DNA from 4 places in the Streptomyces sp. NPDC032721 genome. Region 4 is predicted to be linked to each of the others. Evidence: riboswitches for the same ligand, from Rfam matches in the RefSeq annotation. Region 4 holds a riboswitch; each other region holds the start of a gene.
The links. Region 4 has a riboswitch for cobalamin ahead of ACZ5PB_RS30815 (CbtB domain-containing protein). Riboswitches for the same ligand answer to the same signal wherever they lie in the genome.

Region 1 (7,293 bases), on a different contig from region 4:
GCCGTTGACGTGGTGCACCCGGTTGACCGGCCCGTCACCGCCCGGCTCGCCCAGCAGGGCCTTGCGGTAGGCGGAACGCACGTCGTGGTTTCCGGGGCAGGGCAGCACCGGGAACGGCGCCGCCAGCAGCCGCGCCGCCTCCTCGTACTCGCTCTCCGTGCCGTTGTCGGCGATGTCCCCGGTGACCAGCAGGGCATCGACGGGGCGGGGCAGCTCCCGCAGATACCTCATGACGCGGTCCGCGCGCTCGGTGGCGCGGGCGGTGCCGTCCAGGTGCAGATCGCTGATCTGGGCAAGCAGAAGCACGGGTCCCCCGGGAATCTCTAACGGTAAATGGATCAGAAACCGTTAGGAAGGTAAGGTGCCGCCCGTGGAGAACGCAAGAGGGGGCTGCGCGCCCCGCACCGCGCTGGAGCTGGTGAGCACCGTCCGGCACGACGGACACGGCGGAGTCGCCGACGACCTGGCGACCCCCGAAGGCCTGTCCGCCTGGCTGGCAGGCGCACCCGTCACCGCCCCCCTGCACGCGGAAGTCCTCCAACTCCGCCGCGCGGTCCGCGCGTTGTTCGCCCACGCGGTACACCCCGCCCCGCCGAGCCCACTCGACGCCCACCGCCTGATGCCCTTCCCCGAAGCCCTGGCCCACCTCAACGCGTGCGCGGCCCGCGAGCCCGTACACGTACGCCTGGAATGGGAGCCGGACACGGAACCGCACACGGAGCTCCGCTCGGAATCGGACGCCCTCGTACCCCAACTCGCCCGAGCCGCAGTCGAGTTCCTCTCCGGCCCCGAACGTGAACTGCTCCGCGCCTGCACCGCCCCGCGCTGCGTGCGCTATTACGTCAAAGGGCACGGTCGCCAGGAGTACTGCAAACCCTCCTGCGGCAACCGTGCCCGCGCCGCCCGGCACTACCGGCGGCAGAAAGACGCGATCTAGAACGATCCGGAAGACGACCTAGAAGTCGTCGTCGAAGCCGACGGTGCCCTCCACAGCGACCTGGTACGCCGACGGGCGGCGCTCGAAGAAGTTGGTCAGTTCCTGGACGCCCTGGAGCTCCATGAAGGAGAAGGGGTTGGCGGAACCGTAGATCTTCGGGAAGCCGAGGCGCTCCAGGCGCTGGTCGGCGACGCACTCCAGGTACTCGCGCATGGACTCGGTGTTCATGCCCGGCAGGCCCTCGCCGCACAGGTCGCGGCCGAACTGGAGCTCCGCCTCCACGGCTTCCTTCAGCATGTCGGTGACCTGCTGCTGGAGCGCGTCGTCGAAGAGCTCGGGCTCCTCCTTGCGGACGGTGTCCACGACCTCGAACGCGAAGTTCATGTGCATGGTTTCGTCCCGGAAAACCCAGTTCGTCCCCGTCGCCAGCCCATGCAGCAGACCCCGCGAGCGGAACCAGTACACGTACGCGAAGGCGCCGTAGAAGAACAGGCCCTCGATGCAGGCCGCGAAGCAGATCAGGTTGAGCAGGAAGCGGCGGCGGTCGGCCTTGGTCTCCAGGCGGTCGATCTTCTCGACCGAGTCCATCCACTTGAAGCAGAACTGCGCCTTCTCGCGGATGGAGGGGATCTCCTCGACCGCGTCGAAGGCCGCCGCGCGGTCGTCCGGGTCGGGGAGGTAGGTGTCCAGGAGGGTCAGATAGAACTGGACGTGGACGGCTTCCTCGAAGAGCTGGCGCGAGAGGTAGAGGCGCGCTTCGGGGGAGTTGATGTGCTTGTAGAGGGTCAGGACGAGGTTGTTGGAGACGATCGAGTCGCCGGTCGCGAAGAACGCGACGAGGCGGCCGATCATGTGCTGCTCGCCCGGGGTGAGCTTCGCCAGGTCGGCGACGTCCGAGTGGAGGTCGACCTCCTCGACGGTCCAGGTGTTCTTGATCGCGTCCCGGTAGCGCTCGTAGAAGTCCGGGTAGCGCATGGGGCGGAGAGTCAGCTCGAAGCCGGGGTCGAGCAGGTTCTTCTCGGTGGAAGTGGACATTACTGGCAGGCCTCGCAGGACTCGGGGTTTTCCAGGGAGCAGGCGAGCGCTTCGGCGTCGGTCGCCTGCTGTACGGGGATGGGGGCGGCGGCAGCGGTCTGCGAGCCGGCCGCGCGGGCGATCCGGGTGGCCGGGCGCGAGCGCAGGTAGTACGTCGTCTTCAGGCCCTTCTTCCAGGCGTACGCGTACATCGAGCTGAGCTTGCCGATGGTGGGCGTTTCCAGGAAGAGGTTCAGGGACTGGGACTGGTCGAGGTACGGGGTGCGGGCGGCGGCCATGTCGATCAGGCCGCGCTGCGGGATCTCCCAGGCGGTGCGGTAGAGGTCGCGGACCTCGGTGGGGATCCAGTTGAAGCCCTGGACGGAGCCGGAGGCCTCGCGCAGTGCCTCGCGGGTCTGGGCGTCCCAGACGCCGAGCGCCTTCAGGTCGTTGACCAGGTAGGAGTTGACCTGGAGGAACTCGCCGGAGAGGGTCTCGCGCTTGAAGAGGTTGGAGACCTGCGGCTCGATGCACTCGTACACGCCTGCGATGGAGGCGATGGTGGCGGTCGGGGCGATCGCGAGGAGGAGGGAGTTGCGCATGCCGGTCCTGGCGATGCGGGCGCGCAGGGCTTCCCAGCGCTCCGGCCAGGTGGCCTGGACGCCGTAGTGGTCGGGGTGCAGTACGCCCCGGGCGGTGCGGGTCTTCTCCCAGGCGGGGAGCGGGCCCGAGCGCTCGGCGAGGTCGCAGGACGCCTCGTACGCGGCGAGCATGATGCGTTCGGCGATACGGGTGGAGAGGGCCGCGGCCTCGGCGGAGTCGAAGGGCAGCTTCAGCTGAAAGAAGACGTCCTGGAGGCCCATGGCACCCAGGCCCACCGGGCGCCACTTGGAGTTGGAGTTCCCGGCCTGCTCGGTCGGGTAGAAGTTGATGTCGACGACCCGGTCGAGGAAGGTGACGGCCGTGCGGACGGTCTCGTCCAGGCGGTCCCAGTCGATGTCGCGGGCCGCGGTGTCGACGAAGGCGCCCAGGTTGACCGAGCCGAGGTTGCAGACGGCCGTCTCGCCGTCGTTGGTGACCTCAAGGATCTCGGTGCAGAGGTTGGAGGAGTGGACCGTGTGGCCCGGCTCCGCCGTCTGGTTGGCGGTGCGGTTGGAGGCGTCCTTGAAGGTCATCCAGCCGTTGCCGGTCTGCGCGAGGGTGCGCATCATGCGGCCGTACAGCTCACGGGCCGGCATGGACTTCTTGGCCAGGCCCGCGGCTTCGGCCTTGCGGTAGGCGGCGTCGAAGTCGTCGCCCCACAGGTCGACGAGCTCGGGGACGTCGGCGGGGGAGAAGAGCGACCACTGGCCGTCCTGGTCCACGCGGCGCATGAACTCGTCCGGGATCCAGTGGGCGAGGTTCAGGTTGTGGGTGCGGCGGGCGTCCTCGCCGGTGTTGTCGCGGAGCTCCAGGAACTCCTCGATGTCCGCGTGCCAGGTCTCCAGGTAGACGGCTGCCGCACCCTTGCGGCGACCGCCCTGGTTGACGGCCGCGACGGAGGCGTCGAGCGTCTTCAGGAACGGCACGATGCCGTTGGAGTGGCCGTTGGTGCCGCGGATCAGGGAGCCGCGGGCGCGGATGCGCGAGTACGAGAGACCGATGCCGCCCGCGTGCTTGGAGAGGCGCGCGACCTGGTGGTAGCGGTCGTAGATCGAGTCCAGCTCGTCCATCGGGGAGTCGAGGAGGTAGCAGGACGACATCTGGGGGTGGCGGGTGCCGGAGTTGAAGAGAGTGGGGGAGGAGGGGAGGTAGTCCAGACGGCTCATCAGCCGGTAGAGCGAGGCGACCTCGGCGAGAGCCCGCTCGCTGTCGTCCTCGGCGAGGCCGGAGGCCACCCGCAGCATGAAGTGCTGCGGGGTCTCGATGACCTGGCGGGTGAGGGGGTGCCGGAGCAGGTAGCGGCTGTAGACCGTGCGCAGGCCGAAGTACTCGAAGCGGTCGTCGCCGTCGAGGTCGACCAGCTCGTCGAGGGCCGCCGCGTGCTTCGCGACGAAGTCGGCCGTACGGTCCGCGATGAGCCCTTCGCGGTGGCCGACGGCGACGGACTCGGAGAAGCAGCCGACGCCCTGGGTGGCTGCTTCGTCCCGGATCGTACGGGCGAGGAGGCGGGCGGCGAGGCGGGAGTACGCCGGGTCCTCGGAGATGAGTCCGGCGGCGGACTCGGTGGCGAGCTCGCGGAGTTCGGCGGCGTCCGAGCGTGCGTTGCGCCCGCGCAGGGCGGCGGCGGCGACCCGGCCGGGGTCGGTGTCGGTGAGGTCGGCGGTGAGGTCGGTCAGGGTGCGCAGGAGGGCGGTGCCGGGGGCGTCCTGCTGGTCCTGGCCGAGGTGCTGACTCTGCTCGGCGGTGGCCGGGTCGACTGGCGCGATGGTCACGTGGGGGCTCTCCCTCGCTCGGCGCCGCGCCTGCGGGGGAAGAGGGCGCACGGGCGCACGGGACCCCGGAAAGGGGCACGCGTCACCTGGCGTCCACTGGCCCTACCGCGAGGCCCGGACGTATCGGTGTCCGGATCGGTCGAGCCGGACTCGCTGTCGGCAGGTCCTCGGACTTTGACGGTGCGCAAAAGCGCACATGACACACCGTTGCGGGACAGTTCCGGATTCGCACCGGATTCCCCTGCGACGACAGCGAGACGAGCATACATGTGGGGGGTGCGTCGTGGTGCACCCACCACATCTTGTGTCGCGTGCGGTGGCGGTGAAGGGGCGGAAGCGGGCTAGAGCCCCTTCACGTACGTCAAAAGCCCCAGTCCGGGCACCGGTTCCCAGTCCCTTTCGGGTGTCCGTACGAAGCCGAGCCGCTCATAGATCCGGTGTGCGCCGCGCATCGTCGGCTGGGTCGACATCACCAGCCGTACGACCCCCTCCTCGGCCCGTGCGCGGGCGATGCAGGCCCGTACGAGGCTCTCGCCCGCCCCGCGGCCGCGGCCCGCGTGGGCGACCGCCAGCATGCGGAACTCGGCCTCGCCGGGGGAGGCGATGTCCTGGAGGGGGCTGCCCTGGGGTGCGTAGGTGACGGTGCCGATGAGGGTCCCCTCGGAGTCGACGGCCACGAGCAGTTCCGCCTGCTCGGCCCGGGAGGCGGCGTCGCGCAGCGTGTCGAGGTACGGGTCCCGGGTGCCCCCGGAGAGGAGGCCGTCGTCGAGGTAGGCGCGGGCGGTGATGTCGCCCACTTCGGTGTGTTCGGCGGGGTCGGCGGGCCGGATGTGAATGTCCATGCCGGTGAGTGTGCAACGCGAAGGCCCGGTGTCCCACTCCGTTTTCGCGGAGCGGAACACCGGGCCTTCACCCTTGCGGGAGGTGCCTCGGCGAGGTGCCTCGGCGGCAGGGCCTCAGCAGCAGCGGAAGCCCTCCCTGGGGTCGCCCTCGCGGGCGTCCATGCGCTTGCGTTCGAAGGCGCGGCGGGTCAGTACCCGGGCGTGCGGATCGTGCGCTCTGGCGTGTGCGACATACCGGTCGTACGCGGCTTCGCCGGTCACCTCGCGCACGTACCAGCGCAGTCGGCCCAGCCCGTGGCGCACCGCTGCCACGGTCCGGCCGGTGGCGGTCATGCCTTCTTCTCCCCGCCCTCGCGCGGCCTGCCCTCCGGGCCGATGCCGGCCGCGACCAGCTCCGCCTTCTCCTCCTTGGTGGCGATGAGCGAGGCGGGGGCGACGATCTTCGACTCGACGTAGGGGGTTTCGCTGAGCGTGACGCCCGCCGGGTTGCGGATCGCCTTCAGGCAGGCGCGGCAGGCCTCGAAGAGGACCACGACGATCAGCACGGCGAAGAGGATCGAAAGGATGCCGTCCACCGTGGAGTTGGTGACGATGGTCTCCATCTGGTCGCGGTTCTTGGCGAGTCCGACCTTGTCGAGTCCCTTGTCGAGGGCGGTCTGGTAGACGTCGCGCTGGGCGAAGAAGCCCACCTTCGGATCGGCGGAGAAGATCTTCTGCCAGCTCGCGGTGAGCGTGACCGCGACGTCCCAGAGCAGCGGAACGGCCGTCACCCAGGCGTACTTGAGCCGCCCGGACTTGATGAGGAGCGTGGTGCAGACGGCGAGCGCGACGGCGGCCAGGAGCTGGTTGGCGATTCCGAACAGCGGGAAGAGCTGGTTGATGCCGCCGAGCGGGTCGTGCACGCCGACCCACAGGAAGTACCCCCAGGCGACGACGACGATCGCGCTGGCGATCCAGACGCCGGGCTTCCAGCTTACGTTCTTGAACGGCTTGTAGACGTTGCCCAGCATGTCCTGGAGCATGAACCGGCCGACCCGGGTGCCCGCGTCGAGCGTCGTCAGGATGAACAGCGCCTCGAACATGATGGCGAAGTGGTACCAGAAGGCCTTCATCGCGGCGCCGCCGAAGGCCGCCGAGAAGATCTCGGAGAGGCCGAGCGCGAAGGTGGGCGCACCACCCGTGCGGTGCAGCAGGCTGGCCTCCTCGACGTCCTTGGCGGCCTGTGCGAGGTCGGCCGGGGAGATGGTGAAGCCTAGGTTGCCGACCGCCGTGGACGCCGCTTGCACGGTGTCACCGACCACGCCCGCGGGCGAGTTGATCGCGAAGTAGAGGCCGGGTTCGATGATGCAGGCGGCGATCAGTGCCATGACCGCGACGAACGACTCGACCAGCATGGAGCCGTAGCCGATCGTCCGGATCTGGGTCTCCTTCTGGATCATCTTCGGGGTGGTGCCCGAGGAGATCAGGGAGTGGAAGCCGGAGAGCGCGCCGCACGCGATGGTGATGAACACGAAGGGGAAGAGCGAGCCCGCGAAGACCGGCCCGGTCCCGCTCGTGGCGAACTTGGTGAGGCCGTCCATCTTGAGCGTCGGCAGCGCGATCAGCACGCCGATCGCGAGCAGGCCGATCGTGCCGATCTTCATGAAGGTGGACAGGTAGTCGCGCGGCGCCAGCAGCAGCCACACCGGCAGGACGGAGGCCAGGAACCCGTAGATCACCATCCAGATGACCAGGGTGCCCGGCTCCAGCGTGAACGTCTCGGCCCACGAGGACTCGGCCACCCAGCCGCCCGCGACGATCGCGAGCAGCAGCAGCGCGACACCGATCAGCGACACCTCGGTGACCCGGCCGGGCCGCAGGTTGCGCAGGTAGACGCCCATGAACAGGGCGATCGGGATGGTCATGCCGATGGAGAAGACGCCCCAGGGGGACTCGGCGAGCGCGTTCACGATGATCAGGGCGAGCACCGCGAGCAGGATGATCATGATGGCGAAGACGGCGATCAGAGCCGCGGCGCCGCCGACGGGGCCGATCTCGTCCCGGGCGATCTGGCCGAGCGAACGGCCGTTGCGCCGGGTGGAGAAGA
Region 2 (7,293 bases), on a different contig from region 4:
TTTTGTAGTACGCGACGAGGCCCTCGTCCTGTTCGAAGTCACGGCCCCGCAGACCGATGCGGTGCAGCACCGTCTCGAAGTCCGCCTTGAGGTAGACCATGAGATCGGGCGCCTTGCGGTACGGCAGGCCGTCGATCTCGCGCATCATCTCGTCGAGCAGACCCTCGTACACCCGCATTTCGAGGGAGCTGATCCGGCCGAGGTCGTGATTGACCTTGGCGAAGTACCAGTCCTCGTAGATGGACCGGTCCAGGACGTTGTCGCCCTGCTTGTACGCCTCCTTGATCGAGGCGAACCGGGTCTGCAGGAAGTAGAGCTGGAGCAGGAAGGGGTAGCGCTTGGCCTGGATCTCCTCGGGGCTCGACGTGTAGAAGAGCGGAAGGATGGGGTTGTCGTCCACGCTCTCGTAGAAGACGTCGCTGCCCAGCTCCTTGGCGATCAGTTCGGCCACACTGGTCTTGCCGATTCCGATCATGCCGCCGACGCAGATCACTGGCACTTCCTCGCTTCTCCCTGGGGGATTCTGTTCGTGGGCAGGTGAGTCGGGCGCTCCTCCTGATGAAGACGTACGCCGACGCTCACGCCATTCCCCGGGACTTCAGCCACCGCACCCCAGAGGCCGACGGCAATCTTAGATGACGATTCCCGGCCACCCGTACGACGTGCGCTGTCCGCTCTGCCCTGCCCTGCTTCGCCCTGCGCCGCAGGTCAGACCGGCGGCAGCAGATCGCTCTCGCTGACGGTGTACGTCAGCGGGGGATAGGTGAAGTCCGTTTCCCTGTTCTCGCGGCGCCGCAGTCCGTAGAACTCGCGGCTCTGCTCCTCGTCGGCCGGTACGAGGCGCGTGCCCTGCGGGAGGTACGCGTCTCCGGCACGGAACCGGACGAGGGTCTTCGACGTACGGAAGGTCACGCCCAGCCACTGGTTGTCCTCGGCCCCGCCGGGTGCGTCCAGCACGATCTTGTGCCTGAGCCGCCGGTTCGAGGCGACGGAGAACGCGACGACACCGTGGTGGGCGAGGGGGATCTCGAAACCCTCGCCACTCTCACCGCCCCGCTCACCGCCGCTCTCCTTCCATTCGAAGACCAGCTTCCTCGGCGGGCCTGCTCCGGGATTCCGGTAGCAGGAGAAGACCGCGACGAACGAATCGTCGGCCAGATCCAGGGCCTGGTCGGAATGGCTGCCCATGGTGCGGTAGTCGTTCGTGTAGCGCTCGATGAGGGCGTTGTTGAAACCGGCCGGCAGCGCCGCGCGCTCCTGAATCCGCTGCGCCAGCCTTTCGTGCACCGCCCGGAAACGCTGTGCCGGGAGGCTGTAGCGACTGGTGGTCCGTACGAGAGGTACGGCATCCGTCGCGTCGGGCAGGGTGAGTACCGCGCCTTGACGCCCCTTTCCCATGTCCTCCCATTGCGCCGACGCGGCCAGCTCCGCGAAGAGGTTCTCCTCGGCGGGCAGGGCGAAGGTGAGGACCTCGTCCGGAATCACGGTCCTAGATTCGGGGGGCAACGTAGTCTCCCGTGTTCATGCTGAAGAGGAATTGGTCGCCGTAGTCGATGAAGGACGAGGTCCGGTTCTCCTCGGCGTACAGCCTGCGCAGCTCGTCCATGCCCTCCGGGGTGGGCGGCCCCAACTCCACCATTTCCCCGGCCACTTCGAGGAACGTCCGGCCGTCCTTGTGAACCGCTTCGGTGCTCGAACAGCGCACCACATAGCCCAGGCGGGTCGGGAGCAACGCGGCGTCCAGTGTCGAGGGCCGGATCTCGTGCGTGTAGAGGCGGTTGACGGACAGCGGCATGAAGAACACGGAGCCGGGATAGAGGGTCAGCGTGAACTGCGCGGGAAGCGCGGCCCCGTCGCCGCCCCCTACGGCCGGTTCCTTGAGGCGGAAGCGGAGGCTGGTCAGTCCGCTGGTGCGCTTCACGCCGTGGTCGAAGGCGTCTTCGTCCAACGGCCGGAGGCGGTCGAGCCCGTCGTAGAAGGTGCAGAAGGCCATGATGCCGTTGACGGGCATGTCCTTGGTCTTGTCGGCGTGGGCCGAGATCTTGGCCTTGGACTGCTTCTTCTCCGCCGTGGCACGGGCGTTGTGGTAGATCTGCGCGAGAACGTGGTTCAGCGGTGCCTGGTTCCGGAAGACGGCGGCGGCCTCGCGGTTCAGTGCCTCGACGATCTCGGTGTCGGTCGGGCGGAAGTTCTCGGTTGGCCCCGAGAGGTTCGTGGAACACCGGAGGAGCCGGAAATTCAGTTCGCCACCATCGCCGTTTCGCGTGACGGGTGTCAGGTAGATTCCGCTGCGATGTGCCGTCCCGGGCTTGGTCGACTCCGTCAGGGACTGGAACTCGTGCTCCGCACGGATCCGCCCGAAGTGATCGGCACCCAGATCGAAGAAGCGGCGGTAGTACACGCCGACCCCGTGCACGCGGACCGGAACTCGGCCACGGTCGACGAGGGTCCAGGGTTCGCCGGCGCCCTCCTGGTGACCGTGGGCGTACCCGTGGGCGAGTTCCCGTACGACGAACACCCGCTCTGCCGAGCCCAGTTGGACAGAACGCGCCGCCGAGAGATCGCCGCACAGATAGACGGTCTTCCGCGCGAGGTCGAGCGAACCGGACGCAAGCTCCTCCGGTGTGACCGTCGACCCGAAGAACTGCCCGACCAGTTCGTCGTCGTGCAGCGCGGAAGGCGCGACCAGAACGTTGTCCGTGTCGTCAAGTACGGCTTCCGACAGCTGTGTGGTGTGCATCAAGCGGTGCCTGCCGTTCGCGGACATGGGAGTGGATGGCTCGAAACCGTCGATGCTCTCACGGGGCTCGGCGGACGGGCAACGGCTTCGCCGACGGACAGGCACGGGTCCCGTCCCCCGAACGGGACCCGTGGGCGTGGACGCGTCAGGACTCGGTGAGTTCCCCGCGTACGGTCCGGGCCGCCGCCACCAGGTTCTCCAGCGACGTCCGGGTCTCCGGCCAGCCCCGCGTCTTCAGGCCGCAGTCCGGGTTGACCCACAGCCGCTGGGCCGGGATGGCCTCCAGGCCCTTGCGCAGCAGGGTCGCTGCCTCCTCGGCGCTCGGGACGCGCGGGGAGTGGATGTCGTACACACCGGGTCCGGCCTCGCGCGGGTAGCCGTGGGCGGCGAGTTCGCGGGCCACCTGCATGTGGGAGCGGGCCGCTTCCAGGCTGATGACGTCGGCGTCGAGGTCGTCGATGGCCTGGACGATGTCGCCGAACTCGGCGTAGCACATGTGCGTGTGGATCTGGGTCTGCGGACGTACGCCGCCGACGGTGAGCCGGAAGGACTCGGTCGCCCACTCCAGGTACGCGACGTGGTCGGCGGCGCGCAGCGGCAGGGTCTCCCGGAGCGCGGGTTCGTCGACCTGGATGACCGAAGTGCCCGCCGCCTCAAGGTCGTTGACCTCGTCACGCAGGGCAAGTGCCACCTGGCGCGCGGTGTCGCCGAGCGGCTGGTCGTCCCGTACGAACGACCAGGCGAGCATCGTCACCGGACCGGTCAGCATCCCCTTCACCGGGCGGTCGGTCAGCGACTGGGCGTACGACGTCCAGCGCACGGTCATCGGCTCGGGGCGCGAGATGTCGCCCGCGAGGACCGGCGGGCGGACGTAGCGGGTGCCGTAGGACTGCACCCAGCCGTGCTGGGTGGCCAGGTATCCGGTCAGCTGCTCGGCGAAGTACTGGACCATGTCGTTGCGTTCGGGCTCGCCGTGCACCAGGACGTCGATGCCGGCCTTCTCCTGGAAGGAGAGGACCTCGCGGATCTCGTCCTTGATGCGCTCCTCGTAGCCGCCGGTGTCGATGCGCCCGGCCCGCAGGTCGGCGCGGGCGGTGCGCAGTTCGGCGGTCTGCGGGAACGAGCCGATCGTGGTGGTCGGCAGCAACGGCAGCCCGAGGTGGGCGCGTTGGGCGACGGCCCGCTCCTCGTACGGTGCAGAGCGGTGCCCGTCCGCGTCGGTGATCGCGGCGGTCTTGGCGCGGACGGCCGGGTCGTGGGTGATCGGGGAACCGGCGCGGGAGGCCAGGTCGGCGCGGTTGGCGGCGATCTCGGCGGAGATCGCGCCGGTGCCCTGGGACAGGCCCTTGGCCAGGGTGACGATCTCGGTGGCCTTCTGCTTGGCGAAGGCCAGCCAGCGCAGGATCTGCGGCTCCACGTCACGCTCGGCGGCGGCGTCGAGCGGTACGTGCAGCAGGGAGCAGGAGGCGGCGACGTCGACCCGGTCGGCCAGGCCCAGGAGCGTGCCCAGCGTGGCGAGGGACTTCTCGTAGTCGTTGATCCAGATGTTGCGGCCGTTGACCACGCCCGCGACCAGGCGCTTTCCGGGCAGTCCGCCGACCCTGGCGAGGGCGTCGAGGTTGGCGGCGGCGGAGTCGGTGAAGTCCAGCGCCAGGCCCTCGACCGGAGCCTTGGCGAGCACGGGGAGGGCGTCGCCGAGCCGGTCGAAGTAGGAGGCGACCAGGAGTCGGGGCCGGTCGGTGAGGTTGCCGAGGTCGCGGTAGGCGCGGTCGGCGGCGTTCAGTTCGGCCGGGGTGCGGTCCTGGACCAGGGCGGGTTCGTCCAGCTGCACCCACTCGGCCCCGGCGGCCCGCAGGTCGGCCAGCACCTCGGCGTACACGGGCAGCAGCCGGTCCAGCAAGGTGAGCGGCTCGAAGTCGTCGGCGACACCGGGGGCGGGCTTGGCGAGCAGCAGATAGGTGACCGGGCCGACCAGGACGGGGCGGGCGGTGTGCCCGAGCGCGATGGCTTCCTTCAGCTCGGCGACCTGCTTCGTGGAGTCGGCGGTGAAAACGGTGCCGGGGCCCAACTCGGGTACCAGATAGTGGTAGTTGGTGTCGAACCACTTGGTCATTTCCAGGGGCGCCACGTCCTGGTTGCCGCGGGCCATGGCGAAGTAGCCGTCGAGCGCGTCCGAGTCGACCGAGGCGCGGTGCCGGTCGGGGACTGCGCCGACCATGACGCTGGTGTCCAGTACGTGGTCGTAGTACGAGAAGTCACCGGTGGGCACCTCGTGGATACCGGCGTCGGCCAACTGCTGCCAGTTCGTGCGGCGCAGGTCCCGCGCGGTCCGCTGGAGGGCTTCCGCGCTGACGCGGCCCTTCCAGTAGCCCTCGACCGCCTTCTTGAGCTCCCGGCCCTGGCCCTGGCGGGGGTAGCCGTACACGGTGGCGCGTGCTGCCGCGGCTGCGGACTTCGATGTCACGGAAATCTCCTTCGCGAGATGACTCCTGAGAATCCCGGTGATGAGGCGCGAAGGGGTGACGGAACCGGGCGGAGCCGAACGCGCGCGACGGGCGCGGCACTTCCGCCTGATGTGTACGCCGACCCGCCCACGAGGTCACCGGAATATCCGCACGCGAGGGGTCGCGTACGGGCAACGGGCAGGTCTTCGGACTCGCGGGCACACCCACCGGGGTCTCCTCCGGCGGATTCCTACTGACCGTCGCTTCCCAGGTCCGACCGGACCCAGTGCGTATGACGGCTGTCGTTCCCACTCACCGCTGCGGGGCAGTCCCGGATTCCCACCGGGTTCCCTCTTACGACGCGTCTACCTGGCGGGCAGGGCGAACCAGCTGCACGGGACACACTAGGCGGCAAAGCCCCCTGCCGTCACCACCGGCAGGGGCGGGGACGGTGGCGGGGCGAGGTGCGGCGGAGGTGGGGGTCGAGGTGGGGGTGGACTTACTAGGACGTCCAACTATATGTTCGTGACAAGCCCGCGGTGCAGGGAAGCCGGTGTGAATCCGGCGCGGTCCCGCCACTGTGACTGGGGAGTGTGTTCTTCCAGCAGGACAGGCCACTGACGGAAACCCATCCGTCGGGAAGGCCGGAGAACGCGCGTCGATCCGGGAGCCAGGATACCGGCCACGGGGTGTTCCGTGTTTTCCACGAGGATGGAGCAGACACGCATGGCACCGGTACGTGACCACGGCCCAGGTGATCCGGCGGAGTACCCGAACTGCGAGGCCCTGCCCCCGCGTTCGTGACTCGACGAAGGCATTCCGGTATCCCGGCCGCCTTCCCCTGTCCCGCGGCGGACCCTGCGCGACGCACCCCGACCGGTGCGCAGCACACCCCGACCGGTGTGCCCCGCGCCCCGCCGCGCCTTCCTCGGATCCCCAGCTGAACCTGACGAGAGCAGGCTTCGATGGTCCGCGAGCTCACCCACTTCATCGGCGGCAAGCACACCGTCGGCACGTCCGGCCTCTTCGCCGACGTGTACGACCCGAACACCGGCACCGTCCAGGCCAAGGTCCCCCTGGCCGGACGCGCCGACACCGAGGCGGCGATCACCGACGCCGAGAAGGCCCAGCAGGACTGGGGGCAGTGGAACCCGCAGCGGCGCGCCCGCGTCCTGCTCCGCTTCCTCCAACTCGTCGAGGAGGAACGCGAGTCGCTGGCCCGACTGCTGTCCGCCGAACACGGCAAGACCGTCGCCGACGCCCACGGCGACCTCCAACGCGGCCTGGAGGTGGTGGAGTTCGCCGCCGGGATCCCGCACCTCCTCAAGGGCGAGTTCACCGACAACGCCGGAACCGGTATCGACGTCCACTCGCTGCGCTCACCGCTCGGCGTGGTCGCCGGGATCACCCCCTTCAACTTCCCCGCGATGATCCCGCTGTGGCAGGCCGCCCCGGCACTGGCCTGCGGCAACGCCTTCGTCCTCAAGCCCTCCGAGCGCGACCCCTCCGTACCGCTGCGGCTGGCCGAACTGTTCCTGGAAGCGGGACTGCCGCCCGGGGTGCTCAACGTGGTCAACGGCGGCAAGGAAGCCGTCGACACCCTCCTGGACGACCCGCGCGTACAGGCCATCGGCTTCGTCGGCTCCACCCCGGTCGCCGCGCACCTCTACGCCACCGCCGCCGCCCGCGGAAAGCGCGCCCAGTGCTTCGGCGGCGCCAAGAACCACCTGATCGTGATGCCCGACGCCGACCTCGACCAGGCCGCGGACGCCCTCATCGGCGCGGGCTACGGCTCGGCGGGCGAACGCTGCATGGCGATCTCCGTCGCCGTACCCGTCGGGGAGGAGACGGCCGACGCACTGGTGATCAAGCTCAGGGAACGCATCGCCGCCCTGCGCATCGGCACCTCCGACGACCCGGACGCCGACTTCGGCCCCCTCGTCAGCCGGGACGCCCTGGACCGGGTCAACCGCTACGTGGGCATCGGGGACGTCGAGGGCGCCGAACTCGTCGTGGACGGACGGGGCTTCACCCTGCCGGGACACGAGAACGGCTTCTTCGCCGGGGCCACCCTCTTCGACCGGGTCACCCCCTCGATGCGGATCTACC
Region 3 (7,293 bases), on a different contig from region 4:
AGTCCCCGCCCAGCAGGGCCGTGTACGCGGCGGTGGTGGCCGCCGTCGCACAGGCACCGGTCGTCCAGCCGGAGCGCAGACCGGTGTGCTTGAGTTGGGCGTCGCGACCGCCCTCGGCGGCGGGCCGCCCCTTGCCCGAATCACTCGTATCACTCGTGTCACTCATGGATGGATCCCGTGCACATACTCGTTCTCGGCGGTACGACGGAGGCGCGGCACCTCGCCGCACTCCTGGTGGACTTTCCGGGCATCAGGGTCACCAGTTCACTCGCCGGACGGGTCGCCAGCCCGAAGCTGCCGCCCGGCGAGGTACGGATCGGGGGGTTCGGCGGCGCCGACGGACTGGCCGCATGGCTGCGTACCCACCAGGTGGACGCGCTCATCGACGCCACCCATCCTTTCGCCGGAACGATCAGTTCGAACGCGGCCACCGCGGCCGCCGCTGCCCATGTTCCCCTGCTGGCGTTGCGCCGGCCCGGCTGGGCGGCCGGTGAGGGCGACCGCTGGCACCCGGTCGGCTCACTGGCCGAAGCCGCCGACGCGCTGCCCGCACTGGGCGGGCGGGTCTTCCTCACCACCGGGCGGATGGGCCTCGCCGCCTTCGCGGGGCTGGGGGAGCAGTGGTTCCTGATGCGGTCGGTGGACGCTCCCGACGGCCCCTGCCCGCCGCGCATGGAGGTGCTCCTCGACCGGGGCCCCTTCACCCTCGAAGGGGAACGCGAACTGATCGCCCGCCACCGCATCGACGTGCTCGTCACCAAGGACAGCGGCGGCGCGGCCACCGCACCCAAGCTGACCGCCGCCCGCGAGGCCGGGATCCCGGTGGTCGTGGTGCGCCGACCGCCGGCCCCCGAGGGCGTACCGGAGGCGGGGACCCCGGAAGCGGCCGTGGCCTGGTTGCGCGAGCACTGGTCCGCTCGCGCAACCACGTGAGCGTCAGTCCGCTCGCGCAACCACGTGAGCGCTGATCCGCCCGCGCAACCAGCAGGGCTCTCAGAGCTCCGGATACCGCCGGGGCGTCCAGACGATCCGCTCCCCGTCGTCGCCCCGCCGCTCCCACCGCGTCTGCGACGAGCCGACGATCAGCAGGGTCCGCATGTCGACCTCCGCCGGGTCGAGGTCCCCGAGCCGTACCGTCCGTACGTGCTCGGTGGGCCCGCCCACGTCCCGGCCGAGCACCACCGGGGTGTCCGGCGAACGGTGCTCAAGCAGCAGGTCCCTGGCCTTGCCGACCTGCCAGGTACGGCTGCGCGAACCGGGGTTGTACAGCGCCAGCACCAGGTCCGCCGAGGCCGCCGCGCGCAGCCGCTCCGCGATGACCTCCCACGGCTTCAGCCGGTCGGAGAGCGAGATCGTCGCGTAGTCGTGCCCCAGCGGCGCACCCGCCTTCGCGGCGGCGGCGTTCGCGGCCGTCACACCGGGCAGCACCCGTACCGGAACCTGCGCGTACTCCTTCTGCGTGGCGACCTCCAGGACCGCCGTCGCCATCGCGAAGACACCCGGGTCACCGCCCGACACCACGGCGACCCGCCGCCCGCGCCGCGCCAGATCCAGCGCGAACTCGGCGCGCTCCGACTCCACCTTGTTGTCCGAGCCGTGCCGCACCTGCCCCGGCCGCACCGGCACCCGGTCCAGGTACGTCGTGTACCCGACCAGGTCGTCGGCGGCGGCCAGCGCACCGCGCGTCTCGGGGGTCAGCCACAGCGGCCCGGCCGGACCCGTCCCGACCACGACCACCTCGCCGTCCCCCTCGGCACGCGGCACCGGAGCCTCGGTGTGCGCGGAACCGACCCGGCTGGGCAGCACCGCGACCGCGAAGTACGGCACCGAATCCGCGTCCACGTCCGCCAGTTGACCGGTGCGCTCACCGGCCATCGTCGCGCGCTCCACATAGCGGGCCTCGGCCAGCCGGCCCGACGCCTCGAAGGCGCCGCGCACCGCGGGGAACGTACGCCCCAGCTTCATCACCACGGCCGCGTCCGTCGCGGCGAGCCGGGCCGTCAGCTCCTCCTCGGGCAGCGTGCCCGGCAGGATCGTCAGCACCTCCTCGCCCTCGACGAGCGGCGTGCCCAGCCGGGCCGCCGCCGCGCTCACCGAGGTCACCCCGGGGATCACCTCGGTGGCGAACCGGTCCGCGAGCCGCTTGTGCATGTGCATGTACGAGCCGTAGAAGAGCGGATCGCCCTCGGCGAGCACCGCCACCGTGCGCCCCGCGTCGAGGTGCACCGCGAGACGGGCCGCCGCCTCCTCGTAGAACTCCTCCAGCGCCGCCCGGTAGCCGCCCGGGTGGTCGGTCGTCTCCGTCGTGACGGGGTAGACGAGGGGTTCCTCGATGTGGTCCTCGCGCAGGTGCCCCGCCGCGATGGAACGCGCTATGGACCGCCCGTGCCGGGCGCTGTGATACGCGATCACGTCAGCCCCCGCGATGACCTCCACCGCGCGCAACGTCATCAGCGACGGATCGCCGGGACCGAGACCGACTCCGTAAAGACGGCCCTTGACCTGCCCGTTGCTGCTCATTCTTCCTCGCTGGCGATCGCGTTGAGCGCGGCGGCGGCGATCGCGCTGCCCCCGCGCCGGCCGCGCACGATCAGGTGCTCAAGACCGGACTCGTGCACCGACAGTGCCTCCTTGGACTCCGCCGCACCCACGAACCCGACCGGTACACCGATCACGGCCGCCGGACGCGGCGCCCCCGCCTCGATCATTTCCAGGAGCCGGAAGAGCGAGGTCGGCGCGTTGCCGACCGCCACCACGGAGCCTTCGAGACGGTCGCGCCACAGCTCCATCGCCGCCGCGCTGCGGGTCGTCCCGAGCTCCTTGGCGAGATCCGGCACCGACGGGTCGGACAGCGTGCACACCACGTCGTTGTCGGCGGGCAGCCGCTTGCGGGTGACTCCGCTGGCCACCATCTGCACGTCGCACAGGATCGGGGCGCCGGAGCGCAGCGCCGCCCGAGCACTGGCGACCACGTTCGGGCTGAACGCCAGGTCGCGCACCAGGTCGACCATGCCGCAGGCGTGGATCATACGGACCGCGACCTGGCTGACGTCGGCGGGCAGACCCGCCAGATCCGCCTCGGCGCGGATCGTGGCGAAGGACTGGCGGTAGATCGCCGGTCCGTCCTTCTCGTACTGATGCACTGTGCTGTCGCTCTCTTCTGCGGGCGTGAGATGGGGAGTTGAGTGGTTGTCGTGGGTACGGGGAAGTCGTGGGCAGGGGGGATGCGGAGGAACGGGGCGAGCGTGTCAGGCGTGCTGCCCGCGTGCGGCGGCCACCGCGCCGGACAGTGCGGGCGAACCGTCGGGGACGGTCACCGGGGCGTCCGCGACCCCGCCGCGTACGACGGAGATCCGATGCCCCTCGGGGGTGGCGACCACATCGACCCAGTCGCCGTGCGGATGCCCGCACCTGCGCGAGCACCCCGACCAGTGCACGGGCAGCGCACCCACCGGACCGGCCACGGCCGCGGCCGTCGCCCGTACGTCGGACAGCGACTTCGCGCAGCCGGGCTGCCCGATGCAGGCCCCGACCCCGCTCCAGGGCGACCGGTCACGGGTGATCAGACCGGCCGCGTCCAGCGCGTCCAGCAGCCCGTCCGCCTCCTGCCGTGCCACGCCGGGGACGACGACCCCGCGCCACGGCGTCAGCCGCAGGGTGCCGTCACCGTGCCGCCCGGCGGTGTCCGCGAGCAGCCGCCACTGCGCTGCGGTGATACGTCCCAGGGGTACGCCGACGGACAGCGCGGCACCGGGCCCGGCCGCGCCCGTGACGACACCGAAGCGCGGGGCGGCGGCCTCGGCGGGCCGGGGCGGGCCCGCGACACGCGTGGCCTCGACACCGGCCGCACCCAGCTCCCGTACGACCGCGTCCAGGAGCGGATCGGCACCGTCCGCGAGGTCGGCCACCCGCCACACCCCCGCGTCCCGCGCCCGCTCCAGGAAGGTCTCGGCCGCGACGAGCGCCGCCCGCGCCGCTTGCGCGTCCGGCACCCGTACGGCATCGGCCGCCGTACCGATCCGCAGCACGGCCCGGCCGCCGGAGTGCGCGAGCAGCGTCACGTCGGCGCCCAGCGCGTCCACATCGCCCCGGCCGTCGTCGAGCGCGAACAGGAACCGGCCCGAGAGCCGCGTCGCCCGCTCGCTGCCGCACAGCAGCGCGTCCAGCTCGGCCAGCCACCGGCCGACGTCCCCCGCGCCCAGGCCGTCGAGCCCGGACAGCGGCGACGCCACGATGTTGCGTACCCGCTCATGGCGTTCGGACGGCAGCAGCCCCGACTCACCGAGCAGCCCGGCCAGTTCGCCCCCGCAGTCGGAGGGCAGACCGCGGAGCTGGGCATTTCCGCGAGAAGTGAGGTGAATCTCACCATCGCCCAGCCGGTCCGCCAACTCCCCGAGCACCTCGGCCTGTCCCCGGGCGAGCACTCCGCCGGGCAGCCGTACCCGCGCCAGCGCCCCGTCGTCGGCACCGTGCAGCCGCAGGGACCCCGGGCAGGCATCGCCACCGGTCCGCCCGGACCCCGTACCGGAGGCTCCGGGCGGGGTCGGCGAAGTGGCTGGTGGGGGCGGGAACTGGGACATGGCGGCGAGCATACCGACCGACGGGGGACTGCTGTTCGACACTGTGTGCGGTCCCCTTGACCAGGGGCCCTAATATGCCTGGTGGCGGGCGTTCGTGCTCGTCGTCGCCACCGAAGGCGACAGGGGAGGAAGCCCGGTGGAACTCCGGCGCGGTCCCGCCACTGTGAGCCCGGCCACCGCCGGGCGAGTCAGGAACTCCCCTGCCCGAGCCCCGGTTCCCCCGGAGCTCACCACCGACACCGCCCGGGGCGTGGACACCCCGAGGAAGGCACGACGCCGCATGCTCCTGCTCCTGTCGACGTCCGACACCGACCTGCTCAGCGCCCGCTCCTCGAACGGCCCGGTCGGTTACCGCTTCGCCAACCCTTCCCGGCTCGCCCTCACCGACCTGCCCGGGCTCCTCGACGGTGTCGACCTCGTCGTCGTACGCCTGCTGGGCGGGGTCCGCGCCTGGCAGGACGGCCTCGACCAGGTGCTCGCCACGGGCCGGCCCGTCGTCGTCCTCACCGGTGAACAGGCCCCCGACGCCCAGCTGATGGCCGCCTCCACCGTCCCCGTCGGCATCGCGGCCGAGGCGCACGCCTACCTGGCGCACGGTGGCCCCGCCAACCTGGAACAGCTGGCCCGCTTCCTCTCCGACACCGTGCTCCTCACCGGCCACGGCTTCGAGTCGCCCGCCCCCGCCCCCTCCTGGGGCCCGCTGGAGCGCACCGCCCGCGAGGACATCGAGGGCCCGACCGTCGCGGTGCTCTACTACCGCGCCCACCACATGAGCGGCAACACCGCCTTCATCGACGCCCTCTGCGGCGAGATCGAGTCCGCCGGAGCGCGCCCGCTGCCGCTGTACGTGGCCTCCCTGCGCACCCCCGAGCCCGAGCTCATCGAGGAACTGCGCGCCGCCGACGCCATCGTCACCACCGTCCTCGCCGCGGGCGGCACCCGCCCCGCCGAGGCATCGGCAGGCGGCGACGACGAGTCCTGGGACGCGGGCGCCCTCTCCGGCCTCGACGTACCGATCCTCCAGGCGCTCTGCCTGACCTCCTCGCGCGGCGACTGGGAGGACAACGACGAGGGCGTCTCCCCGCTCGACGCCGCCAGCCAGATCGCCGTCCCGGAGTTCGACGGCCGCCTGATCACCGTCCCGTTCTCCTTCAAGGAGATCGACGAGGACGGCCTGCCCGCGTACGTCGCCGACACCGAGCGCGCCGCCCGCGTCGCCGGAATCGCCGTACGCCACGCACGGCTGCGGCACATCCCCAACGCCGAGAAGCGCGTCGCACTCGTGCTCTCCGCGTACCCCACCAAGCACTCCCGCATCGGCAACGCCGTCGGCCTCGACACCCCCGCAAGTGCCGTCGCCCTGCTGCGCCGCCTCCAGGCCGAGGGCTACGACTTCGGTACGGAGGAGGTGCCGGGACTCGTCTCCGGCGAGGGCGACGAGCTGATCTACGCGCTCATCGAGGCGGGCGGCCACGACCAGGAGTGGCTGACCGAGGAGCAGTTGGCCCGCAACCCGGTCCGCATCCCGGCCGCCGACTACCGCCGCTGGTACGCCACCCTGCCCGCCGAACTGCGCGAAGCGGTCGAGCAGCACTGGGGCCCGGCGCCCGGCGAGATGTTCGTGGACCGGTCCGCCAACCCCGAGGGCGACATCGTGCTCGCCGCCCTGCGGCACGGCAACCTGCTCATCCTCATCCAGCCGCCGCGCGGCTTCGGCGAGAACCCGATTGCGATCTACCACGACCCCGACCTGCCGCCCTCGCACCACTACCTCGCCGCCTACCGCTGGATCGCCGCCTTCGCCGACGACAACGGCTTCGGCGCCGACGCGATGATCCACCTCGGCAAGCACGGCAACCTGGAGTGGCTGCCCGGCAAGAACGCCGGACTCTCCGCCGCCTGCGGCCCCGACGCCGCCCTCGGCGACCTCCCCCTCATCTACCCGTTCCTGGTCAACGACCCGGGCGAGGGCACCCAGGCCAAGCGCCGGGTGCACGCCACCCTGGTCGACCACCTGGTGCCGCCGATGGCCCGCGCCGACAGCTACGGCGACATCGCCCGTCTGGAACAACTCCTCGACGAGCACGCCCAGATCGCCTCCATGGACCCGGCGAAGCTGCCCGCGATCCGCGCCCAGATCTGGACGCTCATCCAGGCCGCGAAGCTCGACCACGACCTCGGGCTCGAAGACCGCCCGGAGGACGAGGGCTTCGACGAGTTCATCATGCATCTCGACGGCTGGCTCTGTGAGATCAAGGACGTCCAGATCCGCGACGGACTGCACGTCCTGGGCGGGGCCCCCACGGGCGAGGCCCGCGTCAACCTGGTCCTCGCCATCCTGCGCGCCCGCCAGATCTGGGGCGGCACCGCCTCCCTGCCCGGCCTGCGCGAGGCCCTCGGCCTCGACGAATCGGCCGCCCAGCGCACCGCCACCGACGAGATCGAGGAGCAGGCCCGCGTCCTCGTCCAGGCGATGGAGGACCACGGCTGGGACGCGTCCGCCGTCGCCCGGGTGGCCGAAGGACACCCCGCCGCCGTCGCCGACATCCTCGGCTTCGCCGCCCGCGAGGTCGTCCCGCGCCTCGGCGCCACCACCGACGAACTCAGCCACACCGTGCACGCGCTGAACGGCGGCTTCGTCCCGGCAGGACCCTCCGGATCCCCCTTGCGCGGCCTGGTCAACGTCCTGCCGACCGGCCGCAACTTCTACTCC
Region 4 (7,293 bases):
ATGATCAAGACCCCGAAGGACATGTTCTGCTCGGGGCACACACAGCTGGGCGACGGCAAGCTGCTCGTCGCCGGCGGCACCAAGCGGTACGAGAAGCTGGAGGGTGACGTCACCAAGGCCGGCGGCCTGATGGTGGTGCACAACGAGAACCCGGACAAGCCGATAACACTGCCCGCGGGCACGGTCTTCAAGGGCAAGAAGAACGGCAAGACGTACGTCTCCAAGGACCCGGTCCTGGTCGAGAAGGCCAAGAAGGTCTTCGCCAAGACCGGACCCAACAAGGGCCGGTTCCTGCGCAACGAACCCGGTCTCGGCCGGATCTACGTCGAGGCCAAGCAGTCCGGCAAGGCGTACGAGTCGGGCGCCCAGGACAACTACACGATCACCACGCTGACCGGCAAGGACGCCCAGAACACCTACGGCGTCGCCGAGAAGCTCGCCCTGGACAAGAAGGACTTCCAGGGCATCCGGGAGGCGTACGAGTTCGACCCGGTGGCGGAGAAGTACATCACCGTCGACCCGATGAACGAGGCACGCTGGTACCCGTCGCTGACCACGCTCAAGGACGGCAAGGTCCTGGCGACCTCCGGCCTCGACGAGATCGGCCAGATCGTCCCGGGCAAGGACGAGATCTACGACCCGAAGACGAAGACCTGGAAGTACACGGGCTTCGAGCGCAGGCTGCCGACGTACCCGTCGCTGTTCACCCTCAACAGCGGCAAGCTCATCTACACCGGCTCCAACGCGGGCTACGGCCCGGCGGACGTCGGCCGTGAGCCCGGCATCTGGGACCTGACGAACAACAGCTTCAAGAAGATCCCGGGCATGAGCGACCCGGACCAGCTGGAGACCTCGGCCTCGGTCATGCTGCCCCCGGCACAGGACCAGCGGTTCATGGTCATCGGCGGCGGCGGCGTCGGAGAGTCGGACAAGTCCACCGAGAAGACCCGTCTGGTCGACGCCGACGACGACAACCCGGTCTTCAAGGACGGGCCCTCGCTCGACAAGGGCACCCGCTACCCGAGCGCCTCGCTGATGCCGGACGACACCGTCCTGATCACCGGCGGTTCCGAGGACTACCGGGGGCGCAGCGACTCCAACATCAAGGAGGCGCGCTCCTTCGACCCGAAGACCAACAAGCTCAAGCGGCTCGCCGACCCGGAAGTGGGGCGCAACTACCACTCCAGCTCGGTACTACTGCCCGACGGCCGCGTCATGGTGGCGGGCTCCGACTCGCTCTACTCGGACAAGGCCAACACCCGGCCGGGCGTCTTCGAGCAGCGGATCGAGATCTACACCCCGCCGTACCTCTACCGCGACTCGCGGCCGAAGCTGAACGACGGCCCGAAGAAGATCGCGCGGGGCGCCAGCGGCACGTTCACCACGCAGCACGCGTCGTCCGTCAAGACGGCGAAGCTGATGCGGCCGAGCGCGGTGACGCACATGACCGACATGGACCAGCGCAGCATCGCGCTGGACTTCAAGAAGACGGCCGACGGCATCACCGTCACCGTCCCGAAGAGCCAGGCGCTGGTGCCCTCCGGGTACTACATGCTGTTCGTGACGGACGACCAGGGCACGCCTTCCGAGGCGGTCTGGGTCGAGGTCCCGTAACCCGGCAGACCTGTTGGACAGTGGATACGAGTAAGGGGCGCCCTCCCGGAGGGCGCCCCTTACTCGTTGTCGTATCTGCTTTTTCTACTTGGCGTTCTTCGCCAGGTTCAGCGCGTAGTCCGCGAACCAGCGGCCGGCCTGCGGGCCGCCCTTGCACTCGCCGTCCGACTCACCGGGGCGCTTGACCCACAGGAAGGCGTGCACCTGCTCGTCGCCGGTCTCGGTGGTGGGCGCCTCCCCCAGGGCGCGGCCCGGCGGGTTGCACCACGGGTCCTTGAGGTTCTTCTCCTTGACGGGACCGTTGCCGTTGCGGCTGGTGTCGATGACGAAGGGCTTGTTGCCGACCTTCGCGGAGAGTTCCTTGCCGTACTTCTTGCTGTCCTCGGTGGAGTAGAAGTTCGAGACGTTCACCGAGAAGCCGTCGGCCTGGTCGATGCCCGACCACTTCAGCGGCTCGAAGATCTGGTCCGGCTTGCCCCAGCCCGCGTTGCCCGCGTCCAGGTAGACCTTGGTCTTCGGCTGTGCCTTCAGCGTCTTGATGGCGCCCTTGAGGAGGTCGTAGCGCTCCTCGTGGAACTTCTCGGGGGTGCACTGGTCGACCAGGTGCAGCACCGCGTCCGGCTCCAGGATCACCGTGGCGGGACGGTCGCCGATGCCCTCGGCGACCTCCTTGATGAAGGCGCGGTACGCGTTGCCGTCGGCGGCGCCGCCGCCGGAGAAGTTGCCGCAGTCGCGGTGCGGGATGTTGTAGACGACCAGGATCGCCTCGCGGTCGGCCTTCGCGGCGGCCTCGGTGAAGCCCTTGGCCTGCTCCTTGGCGTTCTCCGGGATCAGCCATTCGCCGGACGGCTGCTGGGCGATCTTCCGGATCAGTTCCTTCTTGGCGCTGTCGCTCTCCTCGGCGAGCGCCTTGGCCGCCTTGGAGTCCGGATTGACCCAGAACGGATCGTCACCCTTGGGCTGTTGGGACACCGGCGGGTTGCCTCCCGATCCCCCGCTCGTACCGCCGCTGCCCCCTCCGTCCGAGGAGCAGCCGGTGAGCAGCAGAGCGGACCCCACCGCGACCGCTCCCAGTGCTCGCACACGTCCGCTGTAACTGCCGTACATCGACTCCCCCTTGGGCGCCTGAATGGAAAAGAAGGCCGAGGCAACCCCCCAGGCGCCCCTGCCCGGACACAACCGGGCGAATCCATCCTGACACATGGGGCTTCGCCGTCAGTAGGTGCGCCCGCTTCGTCGAGAAGCTGTTGCACCGCGTTCAACCTGCCTCTTTGGGGGCACCCGGCTACGATGAAGCACTCCTGGCGGCCTTCCGCCGGGTACTTCGCAGGACTCTTCGGACCTCTTCACGGGTGTCCCTCCGGGGGCCCTGCGGAACTCGTCGGAAACCCTCAGGAGGAGGGGCGTGGTCACCGCCCGTATGACCGCCCTGCTCGACGAGCTGGCGGTACGCCGCACCGCCGGACTCGACGAGTCCTTCGCCCGCCGCTGCGCCGAGATCCTGGGAGTGGACGGGCTGGCCGTCACCCTCGCCGACGAGGAGCTGCGGGGCGAGCCCGTGTGGTTCTCCGGCCGGTGCGCCGCCGGTCTGGAGGATCTCCAGTTCACCCTGGGCGAGGGGCCGGGGCCGGACTGCCTGCACACCGGGCGGCTGGTCCTGGAGAGCGATCTGGCGGAGGTCCCCAGGGAGCGCTGGCCGGGGTTCCTGCCGGCCGCGCAGAAGTCCGGGCTGCGGGCGGTGTTCTCCCTGCCGCTGCAGATCGGCGCGATCCTGGTGGGGGTCCTGACCTGTCACCGGGAAGAGCCGGGGCCGCTGTCCGGCGAGGCGCTGACCGACGTGCTGGTGCTCGCCGACGCCCTGACCCTGACCCTGCTGGGCAGCGGCCCGGGCGGGCGGCTGCCGGCCGGGGCCCGCACGGATCCCACGGCTCCCACGGCTCCCACAGCTTCCGCGGTTCCCGGCCCCGGCGGCTGGCTCGCGCAGGACGCGGCGCTCTACCGTGCGGAGGTGCACCAGGCGACCGGCATGATCGCGGTACGGCTGGGGGTGCCCCCGGCGGCGGCACTGGCCCGGCTGCGTGCGTACGCGTACGCCGCCGAGCGGCCCATCCTGGAGGTGGCGGGGGACGTGGTGGCACGGCGCCTGCTCTTCACCCCCGACGGGGCCCTGCATGACGGAGACGGCACGGAACAGGCACGATGATCCAGTGGCAGCGCCTCGCGCGGGCCCCCCGACGGCACGACAGATGTGGGTGACAACGCATGGACAGCTCCCGGCGCGAACAGAAGATCGCGACGGCCTTCGTCGAGCTCGCCGACACCCTGGTCGACGACTTCGAGGTGATCGACTTCCTCCAGTGGTCGGCGGCCAGGTGCGTCGAGCTCCTCGATGTGTCCGCTGCCGGGCTGATGCTGGTCGACCAGCGCGGCCAGCTCCAGTGCGTGGCCACCTCCGACGAACGCGCCCAGCTGTTCGACCTGCTGGAGATGCAGTACCTGGAGGGGCCCTGCCAGGACTCCTTCCGCAGCCGTGGCCCGGTCGGGCCGCTCGCGCTGGACGATCCGGCGGTACGGGAGCGCTGGCCGGTCTTCGCGCCGCGCGCCGCCGCGTACGGCTTCCTGTCCACGTACGCGGTCCCGCTGCGCAGCCGCGAGACGGTCATCGGCGCGCTGAACCTCTTCGTCTGCGACCCGGGTGCCGTCCCCGGCGCGCACGACCTGGCGCTGGCCCAGGCGCTGGCGGACACCTCGACCCTCGGCGTCCTCCAGCAGCGCACCCTGCACCACGACGAGCTGGTCGCCGGGCAGCTCCAGTCGGCGCTCTCCGGCCGGATGCGCCTCGACCAGGCCAAGGGGATGGTGGCGGAGCAGTGGGGGATCTCGGTGGACGAGGCGTTCGACGCGCTGCGGGCCCATTCGGTCCGTACCCGGCGGCCGGTGTCGGAGATCGCCACCGAACTGGTCCGGGGAAGCCTTTCCGCGGCGGCGGTCCTTGTCGAGAGCCGAGAGCCGGGGCCGGGGGAAGAGGGGATGAGAGCGAAGTGAGGGGGTTTCCGTCGACACGGTTGACACGAGAGAGGACACCCGGCGCGACTTTGCTGTGACTTTGCGTCAATTACCCTATGGAGAACGGCGCTTGGCCGTTCTACAGTGTTCGTAGGCCCCAGCCCCCGGCCACCAGAGCCGAGTTGGCACTCCAAGAACCTCCCGCACAGACGCCGGGCTTCTCCCGCAGTCCGTGCGCGTGCGGTCGAGGACCAGCCCGGTCGGCGGCTCCGGGGGGAGCGAGCGGCCGACCGGGCCAGGTGCACCCACGCGCCCCTCCCCCGCCTCACCCCGCCCCTCTGTGCGGCATTGACAGTGCACCGCCAGACTGGGACTCTCCCCAGGACAACTCCACAATTCGAGGCGACGGCGAACAGGAACTCCGGTGCGATTCCGGGGCGGTCCCGCCACTGTGACCACACCTGCCCGGGTGCGGAAGCCAGGAACTGACCCGTCGTCCTCCTGCCATGGGGCGTGGAAACCCCAGAAGGAGGCTCCCCCGCATGTCTACGCATGTCCCGCAGGCCGCCGACCAGTCGGCGTCGCTCGCGTCCGCGACCACCCGTACCCGCGACCTGCTGATCCTGGCCGCCGCGGCGATCATCGCCCTCGTCGCGCTCTACGCCGTGTTCATGGACAACGGCCAGATCATCTCCGCGACCGGCGACTACCTGCACGAGTTCTCGCACGACGGCCGGCACCTCTTCGGTGCCCCTTGCCACTGATCGGGGCCGTACGCACCATGAACAACCCCATACTTCCCCTGCTCGGCCGCGCGCTCGCGGCCGGCGGGGCGGCCGGTCTTGCCACCGGCCTGTTCTCCCTGCTGCTCGCCGAGCCGCTGATGGACCGGGCGATCGTCCTCGAAGAGGCCCGCTCGGCGAAGGAGGAGGCCGCCGAGCACGCCCACGGCGCGGCCGCCGGTGCCACCCAGGGGCACGAGGAGCTGTTCTCCCGCTCGGCCCAGCACTTCGGCCTGGTTGTCACGGCGGTGATCGCCGGGCTCGCGCTCGGTGCGCTGTTCGCGGTGGCGTACGCGCTGGTCCACCGCCGTACCGGCTTCCTGGTACGGGCGTGGCCGCGTGCGCTCGCCTTCTGCGCGGCGGCTTTCGTGGCCGTCGCCCTGCTGCCGGGGCTGCGCTACCCGGCGGCGCCGCCCGGGGTCGGTGACTCCTCGACGGTGGCCAACCGGCAGGCGCTGTGGGTGGCCGCGGTGGTCATCGGCATCCTCGGCATGGTCCTGGCGTGGCAGTTGTACGTACGGCTGGCCGGCCGCGCGGAGCCGCTGCGGCACGGGGCGGTGTTCCTGACCGGGGCCGCCACCCTCGCCGTGATGTTCCTGCTGCCCGGCAATCCGGACGAAGTCCCCGTACCGGCCACGCTGTTGTGGGACTTCCGGGTGCTGTCGCTGGGCTCGCAGCTGCTGCTGTGGGCGGTGTTCGCGGCGGTGTTCGGCGGGCTGGGCCTGCGGGCCGCGGCGCGGGCCGCCGAGCGGGCGAAGTCCCCTGCCTCCGCTCAGGACTTGGCGGCGGCGGGCGCTTCGGTGGCGCCGGTCAAGTAGGCGGAGACGACCACGTTGGCCGTGTAGGCGCGGGCTTCGTGGTCGTACGTACCGCCGCAGGTGATCAGGCGCAGTTCCGCGCGTCCGTCCTCGCGGGCTCCGTACACCTTCTTCGCGTCGAACTTCTCCCGGCTGAAGACCTGGACGTCGTCGATGGTGAACTCGGTGACGGAGCCGTCCGCTCCGGTGACCTTGATCTGCTCGCCGGGGCGGGCCGAGCTGAGCCCGTAGAAGACCGCGGGCTTGCTCTTGGTGTCGACGTGCCCCACCAGCAGGGCCGTGCCGCTCGCTCCGGGGCGGGTGCCGTCGCCGAACCAGCCGACGGTGGTGGGCTGTTCGTACGGCGGCGGGTCCACGGCGCCCGAGGCGTCGAGACCCCGGGGGACGACGGGGGCGGCGATGCCGAGCGACGGGATCTCCACCCGCCGGGGCTTCACTCCGGCCACCGGTTCGTGTGCCTCGGGCAGTTCGATCTGCAGCAGCGGGCGTCCCACCGCGGCCACGTCACCGGTGGTCGGGGCGGATATGCCGCCCGGCCCGTCGGTGAGGTCGCGGCCCCACAGCCACAGTCCGAGGAGCAGTACCGCCCAGGCGACGCCGGTGAGCATCCGGCCCTTGCCGGACGCGTGGTCATCGCTCATGTCCGCTCCTCTCCCAGCCCTGTTTCCCGGTCGCGATCGTGCCTGTCGCGCTTCAGTCGGCGGAGGCGCCGCTCCGGCGGCGGCGGACCGAACGTCCGGCGATGGCGACGGCGGCGACACCCGCGAGGCCGAGGCCGATCAGGGTGTGCGGGGTGCCGGGGCCGTCGGTCTCGGCGGCCAGGGCGGTGCCGCCGCCGCCCGCGCGGACGGGAGCGGTGGGATCGACCCTGCGGTGGACGACGGTGACGTTGCCGCTGGCGTTGCCGGCCCCGTCCTCGCACTTGACGGTGATGCCGTAGTCGCGGCCCTGGGCGTCGGAGCGGATGTGCGCCTCGGCGAAGAGTCCGCCGTCGGCGGCCGGGCTGAAGTGGGCGGGCGAGGAGAAGGCCTCGGAGGTGCCGATCGCCTTCTTGCCGCCGCACACGCTGACGC

Region 1: linked by a shared signal. The riboswitch ahead of ACZ5PB_RS32255 (ribonucleoside-diphosphate reductase subunit alpha) and the one ahead of ACZ5PB_RS30815 (CbtB domain-containing protein) in region 4 are both predicted to bind cobalamin.
Region 2: linked by a shared signal. The riboswitch ahead of metE (5-methyltetrahydropteroyltriglutamate--homocysteine S-methyltransferase) and the one ahead of ACZ5PB_RS30815 (CbtB domain-containing protein) in region 4 are both predicted to bind cobalamin.
Region 3: linked by a shared signal. The riboswitch ahead of cobN (cobaltochelatase subunit CobN) and the one ahead of ACZ5PB_RS30815 (CbtB domain-containing protein) in region 4 are both predicted to bind cobalamin.

The regions. Positions count from the first base shown of each region.
Region 1 is NZ_JBVIMX010000018.1:137,949-145,241, forward strand. It holds gene ACZ5PB_RS32240 (metallophosphoesterase) at 1-306, opposite strand, end outside; gene ACZ5PB_RS32245 (CGNR zinc finger domain-containing protein) at 371-937, shown strand; gene ACZ5PB_RS32250 (ribonucleotide-diphosphate reductase subunit beta) at 956-1,972, opposite strand; gene ACZ5PB_RS32255 (ribonucleoside-diphosphate reductase subunit alpha) at 1,972-4,365, opposite strand; cobalamin riboswitch at 4,507-4,631, opposite strand; gene ACZ5PB_RS32260 (GNAT family N-acetyltransferase) at 4,707-5,207, opposite strand; gene ACZ5PB_RS32265 (YbdD/YjiX family protein) at 5,322-5,540, opposite strand; gene ACZ5PB_RS32270 (carbon starvation CstA family protein) at 5,537-7,293, opposite strand, start outside.
Region 2 is NZ_JBVIMX010000013.1:90,505-97,797, forward strand. It holds gene ACZ5PB_RS26530 (deoxynucleoside kinase) at 1-499, opposite strand, end outside; gene ACZ5PB_RS26535 (hypothetical protein) at 709-1,506, opposite strand; gene ACZ5PB_RS26540 (hypothetical protein) at 1,490-2,740, opposite strand; gene metE (5-methyltetrahydropteroyltriglutamate--homocysteine S-methyltransferase) at 2,886-5,204, opposite strand; cobalamin riboswitch at 5,365-5,590, opposite strand; cobalamin riboswitch at 5,705-5,885, shown strand; gene ACZ5PB_RS26550 (CoA-acylating methylmalonate-semialdehyde dehydrogenase) at 6,150-7,293, shown strand, end outside.
Region 3 is NZ_JBVIMX010000005.1:295,141-302,433, reverse strand. It holds gene ACZ5PB_RS13570 (cobalt-precorrin-5B (C(1))-methyltransferase) at 1-166, opposite strand, end outside; gene ACZ5PB_RS13565 (cobalt-precorrin-6A reductase) at 178-933, shown strand; gene ACZ5PB_RS13560 (precorrin-2 C(20)-methyltransferase) at 994-2,520, opposite strand; gene ACZ5PB_RS13555 (precorrin-8X methylmutase) at 2,517-3,143, opposite strand; gene cobG (precorrin-3B synthase) at 3,249-4,592, opposite strand; cobalamin riboswitch at 4,649-4,798, shown strand; gene cobN (cobaltochelatase subunit CobN) at 4,861-7,293, shown strand, end outside.
Region 4 is NZ_JBVIMX010000017.1:24,442-31,734, forward strand. It holds gene glxA (radical copper oxidase GlxA) at 1-1,614, shown strand, start outside; gene ACZ5PB_RS30800 (glycoside hydrolase family 6 protein) at 1,699-2,721, opposite strand; gene ACZ5PB_RS30805 (GAF domain-containing protein) at 3,020-3,817, shown strand; gene ACZ5PB_RS30810 (GAF and ANTAR domain-containing protein) at 3,877-4,659, shown strand; cobalamin riboswitch at 4,972-5,128, shown strand; gene ACZ5PB_RS30815 (CbtB domain-containing protein) at 5,163-5,384, shown strand; gene ACZ5PB_RS30820 (CbtA family protein) at 5,402-6,220, shown strand; gene ACZ5PB_RS30825 (class F sortase) at 6,175-6,861, opposite strand; gene ACZ5PB_RS30830 (hypothetical protein) at 6,914-7,293, opposite strand, start outside.